DNA from 3 places in the Pseudomonas sp. C7.1 genome. Region 3 is predicted to be linked to each of the others. Evidence: predicted binding sites of a transcription regulator. Region 3 holds the regulator's gene; each other region holds the start of a gene.
What was found. The regulator FliA, encoded in region 3, starts transcription of late flagellar genes. The targets are predictions, from matches to a motif close to CTAAAGTTTNNNNNNNNNNNGCCGNTAA.
Positions count from the first base shown of each region.

Region 1: the regulator FliA is predicted to act here: its motif matches at 4,128-4,155, upstream of AC0T4W_RS13310 (flagellar protein MotY).
Region 2: the regulator FliA is predicted to act here: its motif matches at 3,902-3,929, upstream of motA (flagellar motor stator protein MotA).

Region 1 is NZ_JBWDTL010000003.1:2,103,649-2,110,459, reverse strand. It holds gene AC0T4W_RS13325 (NAD-glutamate dehydrogenase) at 1-2,150, shown strand, start outside; gene rnt (ribonuclease T) at 2,266-2,940, opposite strand; gene pyrC (dihydroorotase) at 2,937-3,983, opposite strand; gene AC0T4W_RS13310 (flagellar protein MotY) at 4,189-5,112, shown strand; gene AC0T4W_RS13305 (argininosuccinate synthase) at 5,450-6,667, shown strand; gene gloA (lactoylglutathione lyase) at 6,805-6,811, shown strand, end outside.
Region 2 is NZ_JBWDTL010000003.1:3,176,904-3,183,714, forward strand. It holds gene AC0T4W_RS18320 (class I SAM-dependent methyltransferase) at 1-690, opposite strand, end outside; gene rsgA (small ribosomal subunit biogenesis GTPase RsgA) at 810-1,841, shown strand; gene motB (flagellar motor protein MotB) at 1,964-2,986, opposite strand; gene motA (flagellar motor stator protein MotA) at 2,995-3,846, opposite strand; gene AC0T4W_RS18340 (HDOD domain-containing protein) at 3,966-5,480, shown strand; gene AC0T4W_RS18345 (rhodanese-like domain-containing protein) at 5,526-6,341, shown strand; gene asd (archaetidylserine decarboxylase) at 6,405-6,811, shown strand, end outside.
Region 3 is NZ_JBWDTL010000003.1:2,215,915-2,222,725, reverse strand. It holds gene flhF (flagellar biosynthesis protein FlhF) at 2-1,303, shown strand; gene fleN (flagellar synthesis regulator FleN) at 1,381-2,211, shown strand; gene fliA (RNA polymerase sigma factor FliA) at 2,208-2,954, shown strand; gene AC0T4W_RS13845 (chemotaxis response regulator CheY) at 3,052-3,426, shown strand; gene AC0T4W_RS13840 (protein phosphatase CheZ) at 3,446-4,234, shown strand; gene AC0T4W_RS13835 (chemotaxis protein CheA) at 4,246-6,444, shown strand; gene AC0T4W_RS13830 (protein-glutamate methylesterase/protein-glutamine glutaminase) at 6,488-6,811, shown strand, end outside.

The DNA of each region.
Region 1 (6,811 bases), 110 kb from region 3:
CGGCCAACGTGGTGCGCCACGATGGCGATGATCCTTATCTGGTGGTGGCGGCGGACAAAGGCACCGCGACCTTCTCCGATATCGCCAACGGCATTGCTGCCGAGTACGGTTTTTGGCTGGACGATGCCTTTGCTTCTGGTGGTTCGGCCGGTTACGACCACAAGGGTATGGGTATTACCGCCAAAGGCGCCTGGGTCTCGGTGCAGCGTCACTTCCGCGAGCGCGGCATCGACGTGCAGCAGGACCACACCACGGTGATCGGCATCGGCGATATGGCCGGTGATGTATTCGGCAACGGCTTGCTGCTGTCGGACAAGCTGCAGCTGGTGGCCGCCTTTAACCATATGCACATCTTTATCGACCCCAATCCGGATGCGGGCAAAACCTTTGTCGAGCGCCAGCGTCTGTTCGACCTGCCACGTTCCAGTTGGGCCGATTACGATACCGCGCTGATCTCCCAGGGCGGCGGCATCTTCCTGCGCAGCGCCAAGAGCATCGTCATCAGTGCGCAGATGAAAGAGCGCTTCGATATCAGTGCCGACAAGCTGGCGCCGAATGAGCTGCTGAACGCTTTACTCAAAGCCCCGGTAGACCTGCTGTGGAACGGCGGTATCGGCACCTATGTCAAATCGAGCAAGGAAAGCCATGCCGATGTTGGCGACAAGGCCAACGACTTGCTGCGCGTGGATGGTCGCGAGCTGCGCGCCAAGGTAGTGGGCGAGGGCGGTAACCTCGGCATGACCCAACTGGGTCGCGTCGAGTACGGCCTCAATGGCGGCAAGAGCAACACCGACTTTATCGACAACGCCGGTGGTGTGGACTGCTCCGACCATGAGGTGAACATCAAGATTCTGCTCGGCGAAATCGTCGGCGCTGGTGATATGACCGGCAAGCAGCGCAACAAGCTGCTGGTGGAAATGACCGATGCGGTTGGCGGTCTGGTGCTGGGCAACAACTACAAGCAGACCCAGGCGTTGTCGCTGGCCGAGCGCCGTGCTCGCGAGCGGGTGGGCGAATACAAGCGCCTGATGAGCGCCTTGGAAGCGGCCGGCAAACTGGACCGCGCTCTGGAGTTTCTGCCCACCGATGACGAGCTTAACGAGCGCGCCGCCAATGGTTTGGGCCTGACCCGGCCAGAGCTGTCGGTATTGATCTCCTATAGCAAGATCGACCTCAAGGAATCGCTGCTCAAATCCCTGGTGCCGGACGATGAGTACCTGGCGCGCGAGATGGAAACCGCCTTCCCGCCGCTGTTAGCGAAGAAGTTTGGCGAACAGATGCGTCGCCATCGCCTCAAGCGCGAGATCGTCAGCACGCAGATCGCCAACGATCTGGTCAACCATATGGGCATCACCTTCGTGCAGCGCTTGAAGGAGTCCACTGGTATGAGCGCGGCGAATGTCGCCGGTGCCTATGTGATTGTGCGTGACCTGTTCCGCCTGCCGCATTGGTGGCAGCAGATCGAAGCGCTGGACTACAAAGTGCCTGCCGAGCTGCAGTTGCAGTTGATGGACGAGCTGATGCGTCTGGGCCGCCGTACTACCCGCTGGTTCCTGCGCAACCGCCGCAATGATCTGGACGCTGCCCGCGATGTGGCGCATTTTGCGCCGCGCATCGAAGCACTGGTCGGCCGTCTGGACGAGCTGCTCGAAGGTCCGGCCCGTGAACAGTGGCTGGCGCGCTTCCAGGCGTATGTCGAAGCCGGCGTGCCAGAAGAGCTGGCGCGCGTGGTCGCCGGTACCAGCCATCTGTACACCCTGCTGCCAATCATCGAAGCGTCGGACGTGACCGGGCAGGAGCCGGATCGGGTCGCGGCGGCGTACTTCGCCGTTGGCGGGTCGTTGGAGCTGTCCTGGTACTTGCAGCAGATCACCAGCCTGCCGGTGGAAAACAACTGGCAAGCGCTGGCCCGTGAAGCCTTCCGCGATGACCTGGACTGGCAGCAGCGCGCCATCACCGTGTCGGTCCTGCAAATGGCCGAAGGCCCAGCGGATATCGAAGAGCGCGCCGCCGTGTGGCTGGATCAACACCGCCGTCTGGTGGACCGCTGGAAGGTCATGTTGGGCGAACTGCGCGCGGCCACCAACACCGATTACGCCATGTACGCCGTGGCTAACCGCGAGTTGATGGACTTGGCGCAAAGCGCCTGAGAGAAGCAGCGCAGGCCTGGCCTGCGCTGCTCCTGAAGCAATAAAAAGCCCCGCCAAGTGCGGGGCTTTTTATTGGGCAGGGCCGACGCGCAGCAGATCGTTGCCTTGCACCTACTTACTCGTCGAAGTCCATCCAGCCGCCCATCTCCTTCCAGCGATTGACGATGCCGCAGAACAGCTCGGCAGTCTTTTCGGTGTCGTAACGAGCCGAGTGTGCTTCCTTGCCGTCGAAGTCGATGCCGGCGGCTTGACAGGCCTTGGCCAGTACGGTCTGGCCGTAAGCCAAGCCGGCCAGGGTGGCGGTGTCGAAGCTCGAAAAGGGGTGGAAGGGGTTGCGCTTGATCTCGCAACGGGCCACTGCCGCGTTAAGAAAGCCCAGGTCGAAACTGCTGTTGTGGCCGACCAGAATCGCCCGTTTGCAGCCGTTGGCTTTCAACGACTTGCGCAGACCACGGAAGATTTCCGTCAGTGCATGTTCTTCGCTGACTGCCATACGCAGCGGGTGGTCAAGTTTGATGCCGGTGAAGTCCAGCGCCGCCTGTTCGATATTTGCGCCTTCAAACGGTTCGATGCGGAAAAATTGGGTGTGCTCCGGATAAAGAAAACCGCCTTCGTCCATGCCGATGGTGGTGGCGGCAATCTCCAGCAAGGCATCGGTGGTGCAATTGAAGCCGCCGGTTTCCACATCCACGACTACCGGCAGGTAGCCACGAAAGCGCGCGGCCATCGGGTGGCGCGGGGCTGAATGGCTATTGTTCTCGGTTTCGTCGTCGTACAGGTCTTCACTCACGCTTGGCGCTCCAGCAAACGCCAGCGCAGGGTTTCACCGGCGCGCAGCGGGATAACGGTTTGATCGCCCAGCGGCAAGCTGGCCGGTGCGGTCCAGTCTTCACGCACCAGGGTGATGGTGTCGCTGTTACGCGGCAGGCCATAGAAATCCGGGCCGTTGAGGCTGGCGAAAGCTTCCAGTTTGTCCAGCGCATTGCGCTGTTCGAAGGCCTCGGCATACATCTCGATGGCCGCATAGGCGGTGTAGCAGCCGGCGCAGCCGCAAGCGGCTTCCTTGGCGTGCTTGGCGTGCGGCGCCGAGTCGGTGCCGAGGAAGAACTTGGCGTTACCACTGGTAGCCGCATCCAGCAGGGCGTCCTGATGAGTGTTGCGCTTGAGGATCGGCAGGCAGTAGAAGTGCGGACGAATACCGCCAACCAGCATATGGTTGCGGTTGTACAACAGGTGGTGGGCGGTAATGGTCGCGCCGACGTTGGCCGAAGCGCTTTGCACAAACTCAACCGCATCGCGGGTGGTGATGTGTTCGAACACCACTTTCAGGGTCGGGAAACGCTCCACCACCCGTACCAGATGCTCATTAATAAAGGCCTTCTCGCGGTCGAATACATCGATCTCGCTGCGCGCCACTTCGCCGTGCACCAGCAGCGGCAGGCCAACTTCGGCCATGGCTTCGAGCACCGGGAAAATCGTGTCGATGCTGGTTACGCCAGAGTCGGAGTTGGTGGTCGCGCCGGCCGGGTAGAGCTTGGCCGCATGGACAAAGCCCGAGGCCTTGGCCGTGCGCACATCGTCAGGCTGGGTCAGGTCGGTGAGGTACAGCACCATCAGCGGCTCGAAGCGGCTACCGGCAGGTCGGGCGCTGAGAATGCGCTGGCGATAAGCATCGGCTTCGCTGGCGTTGCGCACCGGCGGCACCAGGTTGGGCATGATGATGGCGCGGCCGAAGGTGCGGGCTACATCGGCGACGGTATACGGCAGAACGCCACCGTCGCGCAGGTGGATGTGCCAGTCGTCGGGACGCAGCAGGGTAAGGCGGTCAGTCATGGAAGCTTCCAGGCGGGCAAAACGTGGCGAGAATGCTACCGGAAAAGCCCCCAGGCAGCACGCTGAAAGCGGGCATGGCGGGTAAAGCTGACTGAAGGCAGGGTTGTACTGTGGCCCTGTCTGTACAAGCGGTATAAAGCGCTGCTCAAGTTTTCCGCCGTGGCACCGATAGACAGAGGGTAAGCCGTATTCCCTGGAGTCTGTCGTGCGACCCTATCCGCTCGTGGTTTTTTGCCTGCTGGCAAGCCAGCCCGTCCTGGCCATCAGTTTCCAGACCCGCCTGGAGAAGATCGAGTGGCAGGTCGAAGGCGATCAGTTCGAGTGCCGTCTGTCGCAACCTATCACCGATTTCGGCTCCGGGGTGTTTGTGCGTCGGGCGGGCGAACAGGTCACTTTCAGCCTGAAAGCCCGTGAACGCTGGCTGGGGGCCGGTAATGCTACCTTGCTGGCAGCAGCGGCGCCCTGGCAGCCAGGGCGCGGTGATATCAACCTAGGCTCGGTCAACGTGGTGCCCGCCGAGGTGCTCTTCAACAGTTCCCAGGAGCAGGGCGCACGTTTGCTCACCGGCTTGCTGGAAGGGCGCAGCCCCGTGGTGAAACATCGCGCCGCCGTGGGTGGTGATGCGGTTGAGGTGCGTTTGCTGCCGGCCAAATTCAACAAGGCTTACAACGAGTACTTAGCGTGCACGGCCAAGTTGCTGCCGGTGAATTTCGATCAGGTCCGCAAGAGTCAGGTCGGCTTTCCGGGCGGCGGTATCAATCTTGAACCGCTGGCCCAGGCCAAGCTGGATATTATTCTGAGCTTTCTCAAGGCCGACCCCAGCGTTAATCGCATCCAGCTCGATGGCCATGCTGACAATAGCGGCAATCGCCTGACCAACCGCGACTTGTCGCGCCGCCGCGCGCTGGCGGTGATGGAATACCTCAAGGCCAGCGGTATTCCCGCCGAGCAGATCACCCTGCGTTTTCATGGTGAGCGCTACCCGGTGGCGCCCAATAACAATGAAGCCAATCGGGCGAAGAATCGCCGGGTAAGCATTCTTCTCGACCGAGTGCCGGAAGCGGCAGTGCCCCCTGCGCCGACCACCGAGCCTGGGCCTGCTGCGGCTGACCCTGCTGCCACCTCCTAGGCGGCCGTTGAAGAACTACCTATGTTTTCAACGACCCTCTAGGAGCCTGTCGGACTTGACACTGTTCTACTGCGGAAAAGCCGGACTCGGCCATTTTTGCTGCTCTTTCTCGTTAAATAGCTCGCTATTCGCCTCGAAAGACCAACAAAACTGACTCGATCCGGACTTTCCCTCGCTACGAACGGTCAAGCCCGACAGGCTCCTAGCGCCTGCTACGCCTCTGTTGTCCAACAATTATCCGTCGCTTGGTCGTCACAAGCTGTCGCGCCTCTGTAAATCAGGCGGCATGGGCAGTAGAATCACGGGTTTTCCCGCACAACCCCGTGGAGTTGATGGCATGGCCGACGTAAACAAGGTAGTCCTGGCATATTCCGGTGGCCTGGACACTTCCGTGATCCTCAAGTGGCTGCAAGACACCTATAACTGCGAAGTGGTGACCTTCACTGCGGACCTCGGCCAGGGTGAGGAAGTCGAGCCGGCCCGCGCCAAGGCTCAGGCCATGGGCGTTAAAGAAATTTACATCGACGACCTGCGCGAAGAGTTCGTGCGCGATTTCGTCTACCCGATGTTCCGCGCCAACACCGTCTACGAAGGCGAGTACCTGCTGGGCACCTCCATCGCCCGTCCGCTGATTGCCAAGCGCCTGATCGAAATCGCCAACGAGACCGGTGCCGACGCCATTTCCCACGGCGCCACTGGCAAGGGCAACGACCAGGTGCGTTTCGAGCTGGGTGCCTACGCGCTCAAGCCCGGCGTAAAAGTGATTGCCCCGTGGCGCGAGTGGGACCTGCTGTCGCGCGAGAAGCTGATGGACTACGCCGAGAAGCACGCCATCCCAATCGAGCGTCACGGCAAGAAGAAGTCGCCGTACTCCATGGATGCAAACCTGCTGCACATCTCCTATGAAGGCGGCGTGCTGGAAGACACCTGGACCGAGCACGAAGAAGACATGTGGAAATGGACTGTCTCCCCCGAGGCAGCGCCAGACGCACCGACCTATATTGAGCTGACCTACCGTGCCGGTGACATCGTCGCCATCGACGGTAAGGCAATGAGCCCGGCAACCGTGCTGGCTGAACTGAACCGCATCGGCGGCGAGAATGGCATCGGTCGTCTGGATATCGTCGAGAACCGCTTCGTCGGCATGAAGTCCCGCGGCTGCTACGAGACCCCCGGCGGCACCATCATGCTCAAAGGTCACCGCGCCATCGAGTCGATCACCCTGGACCGCGAAGTCGCGCACCTGAAAGACGAGCTGATGCCCAAGTACGCCAGCTTGATCTATAACGGTTTCTGGTGGAGCCCTGAGCGTCTGATGCTGCAACAGATGATCGACGCCTCCCAGGCCAACGTGAACGGCGTAGTGCGCATGAAACTGTACAAGGGCAACGTGATCATCACCGGGCGCAAGTCCGATGACTCGCTGTTCGACGCCAATATCGCCACCTTCGAAGAAGATGGCGGTGCCTACAACCAGCAGGACGCAGCCGGCTTTATCAAGCTTAACGCCCTGCGCATGCGCATCGCGGCGGGTAAAGGGCGCAAGATGCTCTAAGGCTGTTGTAGGAGCGAGCTTGCTCGCGAAGCGATCGCGAGCAAGCTCGCTCCTACAGACGAAGCTCACAGCCCCGGCCATAAGCCGGGGTTTGCATTTATAAGCCCGCAAGATGGGCAATGATGAGGAGACACCTGATGAGAC
Region 2 (6,811 bases), 960 kb from region 3:
CTCAAAGGTGTTGCTGATCAGCAGGCTGCCGGCAGGCATCTGCGCGCAGGCCTTGACCCACAGCTCGGGCATCGGCGCAGGAGACAGAAAGCAATACACCACATCGAACGCAGATAGGTTGCTGCGCCAGAGGTTTTCGTAGCGAATCTGGCAATTGCGCCGTGGCAACGCGCGCAACCAGGCGATGGCAAAAGACAGCGGCGCGGTCTCCACCCCGACAAACTGCGCTTGCGGATAGTGGCGAGCCAAACTCAGCAAGGTGCCGGCCGGGCCGCAACCCAGGTCGATAAAGCGAAACGAGGCGGGCTGTTCGCTGAGCAACGCACACAGCTGGCGGCGCGCGCCGGAACCGGTCAGGTACAGCGGCACCTGCTCACCAAAACTGTTCCAGTTCAGCAGCAACAGCAAAACAAAGCCGCCTAGAAACACCCAGGACGGCAGCGGCGCACCACTGGCTAGCAGCAGTGCCGGGACGAACAGCAGGTTCAACCCGCACCACCAGCGCGACAGCCCGAGGTAGCGCGCCAGCGTGGCCGCCAGCAAGCCTTGTAAGAGGCCGGCAGCCAACCAGGTCGGCCGCCAGGGCGACAGCTGGGCCGTCAGATACAGCGCCAGGCCAATCAGCAAGGTCGCGCCCAACTGGGCAAAAAAAGCCAGCAACGCCGGGTATTGGCGAACAACGCGCAGCATGCAGACCCCTCAACCATCAGACCGATGATGCGCCGCAGTTTAGCCGCGCCAGCAGCTCAATAGGCAGCCCGTGCTAGACTCGCGACCGATTATTGCTCAATTCAACTCTCGGAAGACCCATGGCCAAACGCCAACTCAACCGCCGGCAAAACTGGCGTATCGAAAAAATCCAGGGCGAGCGTGCCGCCCGCGCCGCCAAGCGCGAGTCGCAGGCTGTACAAACGCTTGAGGGCGGTGACCTCGGCCCGGAACAAACCGGCCTGGTGATCGCTCACTTCGGCGTGCAGATCGAAGTTGAAGCACTGGATGGCGAACTGGCCGGCCAGGTATTTCGCTGCCACCTACGCGCCAACCTGCCGACCATGGTCACCGGTGACCAAGTGGTGTGGCGCGCCGGCAACCAGGGCATTGGCGTAATCGTCGCGCAACTGCCGCGCAGCACCGAACTCTGTCGCCCGGACCCTCGCGGCCAGCTCAAGCCGGTAGCGGCCAACGTCGATTTGCTCGTGATTGTTTTCGCGCCGCTGCCTGAGCCACACGCCAACCTGATCGACCGTTACCTGGTGGCTGCCGAGCACGCCGGTATCCGCCCCCTATTACTGCTGAATAAAGCCGACCTGATTGATGAGCAAAACGCTGTGGCACTTAACGCCATGCTCGGCGTTTACCGTCAGCTGGGTTATCAGCTGCTGGAGGTATCGGCGCATCAGGGTGACGGCATGGAGCAACTCAAGCAGCAGCTTGACGGGCATGTCAGTGTGTTTGTGGGGCAGTCCGGGGTGGGTAAATCCTCGCTGGTAAACAGCCTGCTACCCGATGTCGACACCCGCGTGGGTCCGCTTTCGGAGCAATCCGGTCTGGGCACTCACACCACCACAACCGCACGCCTGTTCCACTTCCCCGGCGGCGGCGAGCTGATCGACTCACCCGGTATTCGCGAATTCGGCCTGGTGCATGTCAGCCGCGACGATGTCGAAGCGGGCTTTATCGAGTTTCACGACCTGATCGGCCAATGCCGCTTTCGCGACTGCAAACACGACCGCGAGCCGGGCTGCGCCCTACTCAAAGCCCTGGAAGACGGTCGCCTGCACCCGCAGCGCATGGCCAGTTACCGGCAAATCCTGGCTAGCCTGCCAGAAGCCGAGTACTGAGAAAATCGCCGGGAGCGATTTTTAACGTCGCGCCGCGACGGCCCGTAGGGTGTCAGCCAGGAAGGGCAGACACATCAACAAGAAGGCCGCGATATATCGCGGCCCTTTGCCTGCAGCGCAGCTCATTCAGCGGGCTGATCGAACTGCAACACGCCTTCCTCGAAGATATTCAAGCGCTCGCGCAACTGCGCACCGGGCAAGGGATCGCCTGGCGCGGCTGGCGCAGCTGTATCCGGCACCACAGGTTCAGCGCCTGGCTCTGCAGGCGCATCGCCTGTGGTGGCATCACTCTGTTCGCCCTCGATGGCGCGCTGGGCTTTCTTGGTCAGCACCACAATATCGATACGCCGGTTGACCGGATTGAGCGGAGCCTCCCGGTCAAACAAGGCCGAGGACGCGTAGCCGACCACCCGCGCCACTTGTTCATCGTCATAGCCGCCAGCAATCAGCACACGCCGCGCCGCATTGGCGCGATCAGAGGACAGCTCCCAGTTACCGTAGCCACCACGCCCGACAAAGGGCGCCGCATCGGTATGGCCACTGACGCTGATTTTGTTCGGCACTGCGGCGATGGTGTCAGTCATGGCCAGCAGAATGTCTTCGAAATAGGGCTGCAAGCGCGCGCTACCGGAGGCAAACATCGGCCTATTCGCAGCATCCATGATCTGGATACGCAGGCCATCCTGGGTGATCTCGAAAAGAATCTGATCCTTGAAGTTCTGCAATTGAGGGTTTTCTTCAACCTTGTTCTGCAGCTCCTGCAGCAACAGCTCCAAGCGCTCACGCTCGACTTCTTCGGCTATCGACTCGGCCTGCAACTTATCTACGTCCGCCTGCGCGTCCTCGGCCGGGCTCTTTTCTTCCTGAGGCTGATCATTGAGGGTGCGATCAGGCGAGGGCGTGGGCGTACCGCCCAGGTCAATCACATAGGGGCTGGCACTTTCCGAGAATCCGACAGGGTCCTGAAAGTAGCCGGATATCAGTTTTTTCTGCTCCGGCGTTGCCGTGGTCATCAACCACATCACCATAAAGAACGCCATCATCGCCGTGGCAAAGTCAGCAAAGGCAATTTTCCAGGCACCACCGTGGTGGCCGCCAGCAACCTTTTTAACTCGCTTGACGATAATCGGCTGGTTATTTTCCATGCTGTGTCTTAGCTCCCACGCATGGCCTGTTCAAGCTCTGCGAAGCTAGGACGATGCGCTGGATAAAGCACCTTGCGGGAAAACTCCACAGCCAACGACGGTGGCATACCCGAGGCCGAGGCCACCAGGCCGGCCTTGATCGCTTCGTACACGTTCAACTCTTCCTTGGCATCATGCTCCAGCGAACCGGCCAGCGGACCGAAAAAGCCATAGGACGCCAGAATCCCGAGGAAGGTACCTACTAGAGCGGTACCGACCTTCTCACCAATCTCTGCGTTATCGGCCTCGGCGAGAATCGACATGGTGATCACAATGCCCAGCACCGCCGCCACGATCCCCATGGCCGGCATACCGTCGGCCACCTTGGCCACGGCATGCGCAGGGTGCTCAATCTCTTCTTTGAGACTGGCGATTTCCATATCGAACAGCCCCTCAAGCTCATGCGGCGCCATGTTGCCAGACGACATGATGCGCAGATAATCGCAGATAAAAGCTGTCATCTGCTGGTCTTTCAGGATGCCAGGAAACTTGCTGAAAATCGGGCTGGCAGCGGGGTCTTCGACGTCGGCCTCAATGGCCATCATGCCTTCACGGCGGCTTTTGTTGAGAATCTCGTAAAGCAGCTTGAGCACATCAAGGTAGTACGCATGGGTAAAGCGCGAGCTGAACATGCTCAGCGACTTTTTGAACACATGCATAAAGGCGCTGCCCGGGTTGGCCTGCAGAAAAGCCCCCAGTGCCGCACCTCCGATGATCATCACCTCGAAGGGATGGACCAACGACATGAACTGGCCGCCGGAGAGGATAAAGCCGCCCAACACACTGGCGAATACAACAATGATGCCGATGATTTTTGCCATAGAAAGAGACTTGCCAGAGAGGGTAGAAAGGGGCTTTGCAAAACAACCCTTCTATTTATCGGAAGTTTTGCGCGAGACTATAGCCAGTTAAGGTCAAAAGCCAGCTTGTCTCAACCCCCATGCCAAAGCCCACCCACTATCCGCGCACCCTGACAGACTGGCTCAAGCAGCTGGACAGCCAACTATTGCCTGCCTCCATCGACAGCCAAGAAAAACTGCGCCGCGCCCTGGCAGACAGTAATCGCTCGATGCGTGAGCTGGCAGACCTGATGCAGGGCTGCCCAGCGCTGGCACTCAGCGTCTTGCGTGAAGCCAACCGCAAAAGCAGCGGGCTGAGCGAGCAGACCGAAAGCCTCGAAGCCGCTATCAACCGCCTCGGCATTAAGCGCACCGAAGATCTACTCCATCAGCTGCCTGCCCTCCCCGAGCAGGAGCTGCCCAAAGCGCTCAGGCAAATCCAGCTGATCAGCCAGCATGCTAGCCACCAGGCCAACGGTCTGTTTGCCGGGCGCCTGGCACGCCTATGGCAGGAAGTGCACTGGGGTAGCCTGCTGTTTCTTGCACCGATCTGGACCCTGCTCGCCGCCCATCCTGAGCTGTTCGAGGTCTGGGAGCAGCGCGTGCTGGTTAAGGGTGAGGCGGCAGCCAAGGTCGAAAAGGAATTACTGGGCGTGCCGTTGCTGAAGCTGTGCCTGGCCCTAAGTGAGCAGTGGCATTTGCCGGAATGGATCACCCAAGGTTATCGCCTGCTGGTCAGCGACCGGCGCCTGCTGGTCAAGGCGCTGCATATCGCCCGCGACAATGAGCACCCACTACACCAGCAGCAAATTCTCGACGCCGACAACAACCTGCGCCGCTGGCTGACTCATCCAGCTAACAGCATTTTGCTGGCCAACGGCCTGGCGCTTTCTGCGCACTACGCCTGGAACAGCGCGCACAGCTTGCGCTGGCAGCGCCTGACCGGTTTATTCCTGCAACTGCCGCTCGATAACGTGCAGCAATTGCTGCACCAGAACGCCGTCAGCAGCGCCCGGCAAATTCCCGGCAACGACCTCTGGCACCCGGCCGAAGCGCTGCTCTGGCCGTGGCAGGCGCGGCACCTGCAAGCCACAGTCGAGCAGCCCAAGCCTGCTGTCGTCAGCGAGTGGCGCCAGCAATGCGCGCAACTGCTCGCCCAACCCAGTGCATTTACCAATGTGCTGCAGCTCACCGCCTGCGCCAACCAAGCCATCCAGGCCTGCGGTATGCAGCGTGTGCTGATTCTGCTGGCCGACCGCAACCACACGCGCCTGATCACTCAGCAGCAGAGCGGCCTGGACAAAGCCGCCGCCAGCCTCAGCCTTGACCCGCAGCAAAGCCAAGTGTTGCGCCGCCTGCTCAGCGCCCCGGCACAACTCAAACTGACCCCGGCCAACATCGCGCAGTTTTCCGCGATGCTGCCCGGCTCGCTGAAAAGCCTGTTCCCCAGCGAACACCTGCTGATCCGCTCCATCGCCAGCAACAACCGCGTGATCATGCTGCTGTTAGCCGACCAGGGCGGCCGGGCGCTAAGCGATACCAGCGTGCAGGGCTTCGGCAAAACCGTGCAATGCATTGAGCGCGCCCTGGCCAGCTTTGCCAGCCGCAGCCGCTAGGCTTTCCGCTACAATCCGTCCCTTCCCCGCCAAAAGAGGCCCGGCATGACCGCCTTCGCTGAGTTGCCCTTGCTGATCGAACCCGCGCAACTGGCCAGCCGCCTGAATGCGCCCGAGCTGATCCTGGTCGACCTGACCAGCAGCGCGCGCTACGCCGCCGGGCACATCCCCGGCGCACGTTTTGTCGACCCCAAACGCACTCAGCTGGGCCAGCCGCCGGCACCCGGTCTGCTGCCGGAGCAAGCACAACTTGAGCAACTGTTCGGCGAACTGGGGCATAACCCCGGTGCAGTCTACGTGGTGTATGACGATGAAGGCGGCGGCTGGGCCGGACGCTTTATCTGGTTGCTAGATGTGATTGGCCACACGCGCTACCACTATCTGGACGGCGGCCTGCAGGCCTGGCTGGCAGAAGAACGCGAGTTCAGCACGGCAGTGCCGCAAGCGGGCGCGCAAGCCGTTAGCCTGAGCATCGATCCGGCACCTACAGCCACTCGCGAATACCTGCAAAGCCGCCTCGGCGCCGCCGACCTGGCCATCTGGGATGCCCGCGCACCCAGTGAATACAGCGGCGAGAAAGTCCTGGCGCAAAAAGCCGGGCATATCCCTGGCGCCATCAACTTCGAATGGACCGCAGGTATGGACCCCGCGCGCGCGCTGCGTATTCGCCAGAACATCCAGGCACAGCTAAACAGCCTCGGTATCACCGCCGAAAAAGAAATCATCACCCACTGCCAAACCCACCATCGCTCCGGCTTCACCTACCTGGTCGCCAAGCTCCTCGGCTATCCACGGGTAAAGGCCTATGCCGGCTCCTGGGGCGAGTGGGGCAACCACCCGGACACTCCGGTCGAGCGTTAGCAGGCTGTTGAAAAACTACCTGCTAAGCACCCGCAGACCGTCAACCCTTTTTAAGGAACGCCAATGAAAGATCGTCTGTTTATCCTCAGCCAGTACCTGCTGCCGCATCACCTGCTCTCGCACCTAATCGGCTGCGCCGCTGAATGCCGCGCGGGCTGGTTCAAGAACCGCCTGATCAGTTGGTTTGCCAAGCAGTACCAAGTCAACATGAGCGAAGCTCAGGTCGAAGACCTGACCGCCTTTGCCCATTTTAATGACTTCTTTACCCGCGCCCTGAAAGACGGCGCCCGCCCGCTCGACAGCAGCCCCGGCGCAGTGCTCTGCCCGGCCGATGGCGCAGTCAGCCAGCTGGGTAAAATCGAACAAGGCCGGGTATTCCAGGCCAAGGGCCACAGCTTCAGCGTGATCGAATTGCTGGGCGGCGACAGCCAGCGCGCTGCAGCTTTTATGGGCGGTGATTTCGCCACCAT
Region 3 (6,811 bases):
CATGCAGGTCAAACGCTTTTTCGCCGCCGATATGCGTACCGCCATGAAGTTGGTGCGTGATGAGCTGGGTGCCGATGCCTCGATCATTGGCAATCGCCGGGTAGCCGGCGGTGTCGAACTGACCGCCGCGCTGGATTATCAGGTGCCTGCCGCACCGGCCCGTCAGCCAAACCCTGCGCTGGAAGCCGAGCTGCGCAAGACCCAGGCAAAAATCGCCACGGCCCAGGCCGAGCTGACCACCCGCACCCAGGTTGATGCCGGCAAGGACCGCCAGCTGTTTGGCGCTGCCGACAGCCTGCCTGCTGACAGCTTGGCTGCCGTGATGCGCAAGTCTCAGGTTGCGCCTGCTGCGGCAACCGATCAGCGTGCCCTGGACGCCATGCGTTTCGAGTTGCATGGTCTGCGTGAGTTGATCGAAGTGCAGTTGGGTTCAATTGCCTGGGGCCAATTGCAGAACCGCCGCCCGCAGCAAGCCAATCTGTGGCGCCGCCTGCAGCGCATGGGGCTGTCTGCCGAGCTGTCGAAAGCCTTGCTGGAGCGTGTCAACACCCTGACAGAGCCCCGCCAGGCCTGGCGCATGCTGCTGGCGCATCTGGCTCACGCGATCAAGACGCCGAAGCAGGAGCCGATGGAAGAGGGCGGTGTGATCGCTCTGGTCGGCCCGGCCGGCATGGGTAAAACCACCACCCTGGCCAAGCTGGCTGCGCGTTACGTGCTCAAGTACGGCGCGCAGCATATTGCCCTGGTTAGCCTGGATAGCTACCGCATCGGTGCTCAGGAGCAACTCAAGACCCTGGGGCGCATTCTCAATGTTCCGGTGACCCTGGTCGATCCGGGGCAGTCTTTGACCCAGGCTCTGGCCCCGCTGGCGCGCAAGCGTGTGGTGCTGATCGATACAGCCGGCCTGCCGGCTAACGATCCGGCCTTGCGCATGCAGCTGGAAACCCTGGCCAGCCGCGGCGTCAACGCAAAAAATTATCTGGTAATGGCCGCTACTAGCCAGGGCCAAGTGCTAAAAGCCGCCTACCATAGTTATAAGCGCTGCGGCTTGTCTGGCTGCATCCTGACCAAAGCAGATGAAGCCACCAGCCTGGGTGAGGTTTTAGGACTGGCTATTAGCCAGCGTCTACCGGTAGCCTATCTCACTGATGGGCCACGCATTCCCGATGACCTGCAGATACCTCGCAGTCATCAATTGGTTAGCCGAGCTGTAGGGCTGCAGGCGACCCAGGATCCAAGTGAGGATACGATGGCGGAGATTTTTGCCGGCCTTTACCAGCAACCCGCACGGCGCGTCAGCTAAGCGTCAGGCTGTTGGGATTGAACCGCGCTTAGCCGGCCAAGTGGCTCCAGTCGAAGTTAGACAAGGTGTTTAGAAATATGGGTATGCATCCCGTACAGGTGATTGCGGTGACTGGCGGCAAAGGTGGCGTCGGTAAGACCAACGTCTCGGTGAACTTGGCGTTGGCCCTGGCTGATCTCGGCCGCCGGGTGATGCTGATGGACGCCGACCTGGGCTTGGCCAACGTCGATGTGCTGCTTGGCCTGAGCGCCAAACGCACTCTGGAAGACGTCATCAGTGGCGAGTGCGAACTGCGTGATGTGTTGCTGCAGGGGCCGGGCGGCATTCGTATCGTACCGGCAGCGTCTGGTATTCAGAGCATGGTGCAGTTGACTCCGATGCAACATGCGGGGCTGATCCAGGCCTTCAGCGATATCAGCGACAACCTCGATGTGCTGATTATCGACACCGCAGCCGGCATCGGTGATGGCGTGGTTAGTTTTGTGCGCGCCGCCCAGGAAGTACTGGTGGTAGTGTGTGATGAGCCGACCTCGATCACCGACGCCTACGCGCTGATTAAGCTGCTCAACCGTGACCACGGCATGAATCGTTTTCGCGTATTGGCCAATATGGCCCACAGCCCGCAGGAAGGTCGCAACCTCTTTGCTAAGCTAACCAAAGTCACTGATCGTTTTCTCGACGTTGCCCTGCAATATGTAGGTGCGGTGCCTTACGACGAGTCAGTACGCAAGGCCGTGCAGAAGCAGCGTGCGGTCTACGAAGCCTTCCCGCGCTCGAAGTGTGCGCTGGCGTTTAAGGCGATAGCCCAGAAAGTCGACGCTTGGCCGTTACCGGCCAACCCGCGCGGCCATTTGGAATTTTTCGTTGAGCGTCTGGTGCAGCAACCGATCGCAGATACGGCCATATGACAGCAGCCTCTGGACTTCGTATGTATAGCAAGGCGCAGGCGCAGGACTCCCAGCACCAGTTGATCGAGCGCTACGCGCCTCTGGTCAAACGCATTGCCTATCACCTGTTGGCCCGGCTACCGGCTAATGTGCAGGTTGACGATCTGATTCAGGCCGGGATGATCGGCCTGCTCGAAGCGTCAAAAAAATACGACTCCAGTAAAGGCGCCAGTTTCGAGACATTTGCAGGTATTCGTATTCGCGGCTCTATGCTTGATGAAGTGCGTAAAGGTGATTGGGCACCCCGTTCGGTGCACCGCAATAGTCGCATGGTCAGTGATGCGATTAGAAAAATTGAAGCCAGAACCGGCAGAGACGCTAAAGATCAAGAGGTTGCGGCCGAACTCCAATTGAGTCTCGAGGATTACTACGGCATTCTTGGCGACACTTTAGGCAGCCGTCTGTTCAGTTTCGACGACCTGTTACAGGACGGTGAGCACGGTGGGCTGGGTGAAGACGCGGGCAGCAACCACCTTGAACCTTCTCGTGATCTGGAAGATGAACGCTTTCAGGCGGCCCTGGCGGATGCCATTGCCAACCTGCCGGAGCGCGAGCGTCTAGTGTTAGCGCTATATTACGATGAAGAATTGAATCTTAAAGAGATCGGCGAGGTGTTGGGGGTTAGCGAATCTCGTGTAAGCCAGCTACACAGTCAGTGTGCCGCTCGTTTACGCGCTCGTTTGGGTGAGTGGCGCGCACATTGAACAGCATTCGTTATCGCTAGGCCGGTTTCACGATTAAAAGCGCATGCAGGTTGCTGGGTGCGTTTGGGACTGTACGGAGGTCGACTTGGACAAGAACATGAAAATCCTCATCGTTGATGACTTTTCAACGATGCGACGGATCATCAAGAACCTCCTGCGTGACTTGGGGTTCACCAACACAGCGGAAGCCGATGATGGCGTCACTGCGCTGCCCATGCTGCAAAGCGGCAGTTTTGACTTTTTGGTGACGGACTGGAACATGCCCGGCATGACCGGTATTGACCTGCTGCGCGCGGTGCGCGCCGATGAGCGCTTGAAAACTCTGCCGGTGTTGATGGTTACCGCAGAAGCCAAGCGTGATCAGATCATCGAGGCAGCCCAGGCTGGGGTTAACGGTTATGTGGTCAAGCCGTTCACCGCCCAGGTACTGAAAGAGAAGATTGAAAAGATCTTCGAGCGAGTCAACGGCTGATGTCTGCCATGAGGGTGCTATGGAACATAAAGATTCCGTTCAGGGTGATCTTGAGTCGACTCTGAAACACAACGCTCGCCAACTGGTAGACAGCCTGGAACAAGGCAAATTTGGTGAAGCGGTAGAACTGATACATGAGCTTAACAAGGTGCGTGATCGTGGCCTGTATCACGAGGTCGGTAAGCTGACCCGTGAGCTGCATAATGCCATCGTCAATTTCCAGCTCGACCCCCGTATGCCGCATGCCACGGAGGTTTCGCAAATCACCGATGCTACTGAGCGTCTGAATTACGTGGTAACGATGACCGAAAAAGCGGCCAATCGCACCATGGATCTGGTCGAGCAGAGTGCGCCGTTGGTTAACGACCTCAGCGATGAAGCGCAAAGCCTGAGTGCTGACTGGGGGCGCTTTATGCGCCGCGAAATGAGCGCCGATGGCTTCCGTGAACTGGCCAAGCGTGTTGAGCTGTTTCTGGCGCGCAGTGAGCGCGATGGTGCCAAATTGTCTGGGCACCTCAACGATATTTTGCTGGCTCAGGACTATCAGGACCTGACCGGTCAAGTGATCAAGCGTGTCACGCAGCTGGTGACTGAAGTGGAAAGCAATCTGCTGAAGTTGGTGTTGATGGCCAGTCAGGTGGACCAGTTTGCCGGCATTGAGCACAACCATGAGTTGCTCCGCGCCGAGCAAGAAAAACAAAAAGAGCCTTCCAGTGGTGAAGGTCCGCAGATTCATGCCGATAAGCGTGAAGACGTCGCATCCAATCAGGATGATGTCGACGACCTGCTTTCCAGCCTGGGATTTTAGGAGCACGTCTTATGAGCTTCGGCGCCGATGAAGAAATCCTCCAGGACTTCCTGGTAGAGGCCGGCGAGATTCTTGAACTACTGTCCGAGCAGCTCGTAGAGCTGGAAAGTCGCCCGGACGACATGAATCTGCTCAACGCTATTTTTCGCGGGTTTCATACCGTCAAAGGTGGTGCCGGTTTTCTCCAGCTCAACGAGCTGGTGGAGTGCTGCCATATCGCAGAAAACGTCTTCGACATCCTGCGCAAGGGTGAGCGGCGCGTCGATTCCGAGTTGATGGATGTGGTGCTCGAAGCACTGGATGCCGTCAACAGCATGTTCACCGAGGTGCGTGAACGCACCGATCTCACTCCCGCCACTCCAGCGCTGCTGGCCGCTTTGGCTCGCCTGGCTGAGCCTGCAGGTGCCGCTGAGCCCGTGCCTGTTGAAGCCGAGCCTGAACCAGAAGTGGAGCAAGCTGCAGGCGATATCACCGACAGTGAATTCGAACACTTACTGGGCGCCTTGGATGAGTCGCCAGCACAAGCACCTAGTGCTGCCAGCAGTGATGAAATCACCGATGATGAGTTCGAGTCTCTGCTTGACCAACTACATGGCAAAGGTCAGTTCGTAGCGTCTGACGTTGCAGCCGCACCTACTGCTCCTGTTGCAGCCAAGCCTGTAGCGGCACCCGGTGATGAAATCACTGATGATGAGTTTGAATCGCTGCTCGATCAGTTGCATGGTAAAGGCCAGTTTGTTCCGCCGCCTGCTGTAGCAGCGCCTGCCGCACCTGCGGCCAAAGCTGAGCCAGCTGCTGCGCCGAGCGGTGATATTACCGACGATGAATTCGAAGATTTGCTTGATCAACTGCATGGTAAAGGCAAATTTGTCGAGCCTGAAGCGATCAAACCTGCTGCACCAGCGCCTGCCGCCAAGCCTGCTGAGCCCGCCAAGGCCGCCGCAAAACCCGCCGCAAAACCTGCTGCCAAGGCGGAACCTGCCAAGGCGCCTGCTGCTCCGGCCGTCGCGCCTATAGCCGAGAAGGCTGCACCGCCTAGCGAGGCGGAAACCACTGTACGGGTCGATACCGCACGGCTGGATGAAATCATGAACATGGTCGGCGAGTTGGTGCTGGTGCGTAACCGCTTGGTGCGCCTGGGAGCCAGCAGCGGCGATGAGGCCATGGCTAAAGCTGTGTCCAATCTGGATGTGGTAACGGCTGACCTACAGACTGCGGTAATGAAAACCCGCATGCAGCCAATCAAAAAGGTCTTCGGGCGCTTCCCGCGCCTGGTCCGCGACCTGGCGCGTCAGCTCAAGAAAGAAATCAACCTGGAGCTGGTCGGTGAGGAAACCGACCTCGACAAGAACTTGGTCGAGGCCCTAGCCGATCCGCTGGTGCACTTGGTGCGCAATGCGGTCGACCACGGTATCGAGATGCCGGAAGAGCGCGAAGCCTCGGGCAAGCAGCGTGGCGGCAAGGTGATACTGTCCGCCGAGCAGGAAGGTGATCACATCCTCTTGTCGATCTCTGACGACGGCAAGGGCATGGATGCTGACCAGTTGCGTGCCAAGGCCGTGGAAAAAGGCCTGCTGGATAAAGACGCTGCTGACCGTCTCAACGAATTCGAGTGCTACAACCTGATCTTTGCACCGGGCTTTTCGACCAAGACCGAAATTTCCGATGTGTCTGGTCGCGGTGTGGGCATGGACGTGGTGAAAACCAAGATTTCCCAGCTCAATGGCACGGTCAATGTGTTTTCGGTCAAGGGCCAAGGCTCGAAGATCATCATCAAAGTGCCGCTGACCCTGGCGATCATGCCGACGCTGATGGTGATGTTGGCCAATCAGGCATTTGCCTTCCCGCTGGTCAATGTCAACGAAATCTTCCACCTCGACCTGTCGCGGACCAATGTGGTCGATGGCCAGGAAGTGGTGATCGTGCGTGATAAGGCCTTGCCGTTGTTCTACCTCAAGCGCTGGCTGATCGGCAGTGCCGCGCATGTGGAGCAGGGCGAGGGTCATGTGGTGATTCTTACCGTTGGCAGTCAGCGTATCGGCTTTGTGGTCGATCAACTGGTCGGTCAGGAAGAGGTGGTTATCAAACCTCTGGGCAAAATGCTGCAGGGCACTCCAGGCATGTCAGGTGCGACTATCACCGGTGATGGACGTATTGCCCTGATTCTTGACGTGCCGAGCATGCTTAAACGTTACGCCCGGCGTATTTGATTGTTAGCGGCGCAGCTATCTGTCGCGTCGTTTAGGAGTGTTTATGGCTGTTAAGGTGTTGGTGGTTGATGACTCCGGCTTTTTTCGTCGGCGCGTATCGGAAATTCTTTCAGCCGACCCGAATATTCAGGTAATCGGTACAGCCACTAACGGCCGTGAAGCCATCGAACAGGCGCAGGCACTCAAGCCCGATGTGATCACCATGGATTACGAGATGCCGATGATGGATGGCATCACGGCTGTGCGGAACATCATGCAGCGTTGTCCTACGCCGGTTCTGATGTTTTCCTCGCTGACCCACGAAGGCGCACGCGTAACCTTGGATGCGCTTGAAGCCGGTGCTGTGGACTTCCTGCCAAAGAATTTC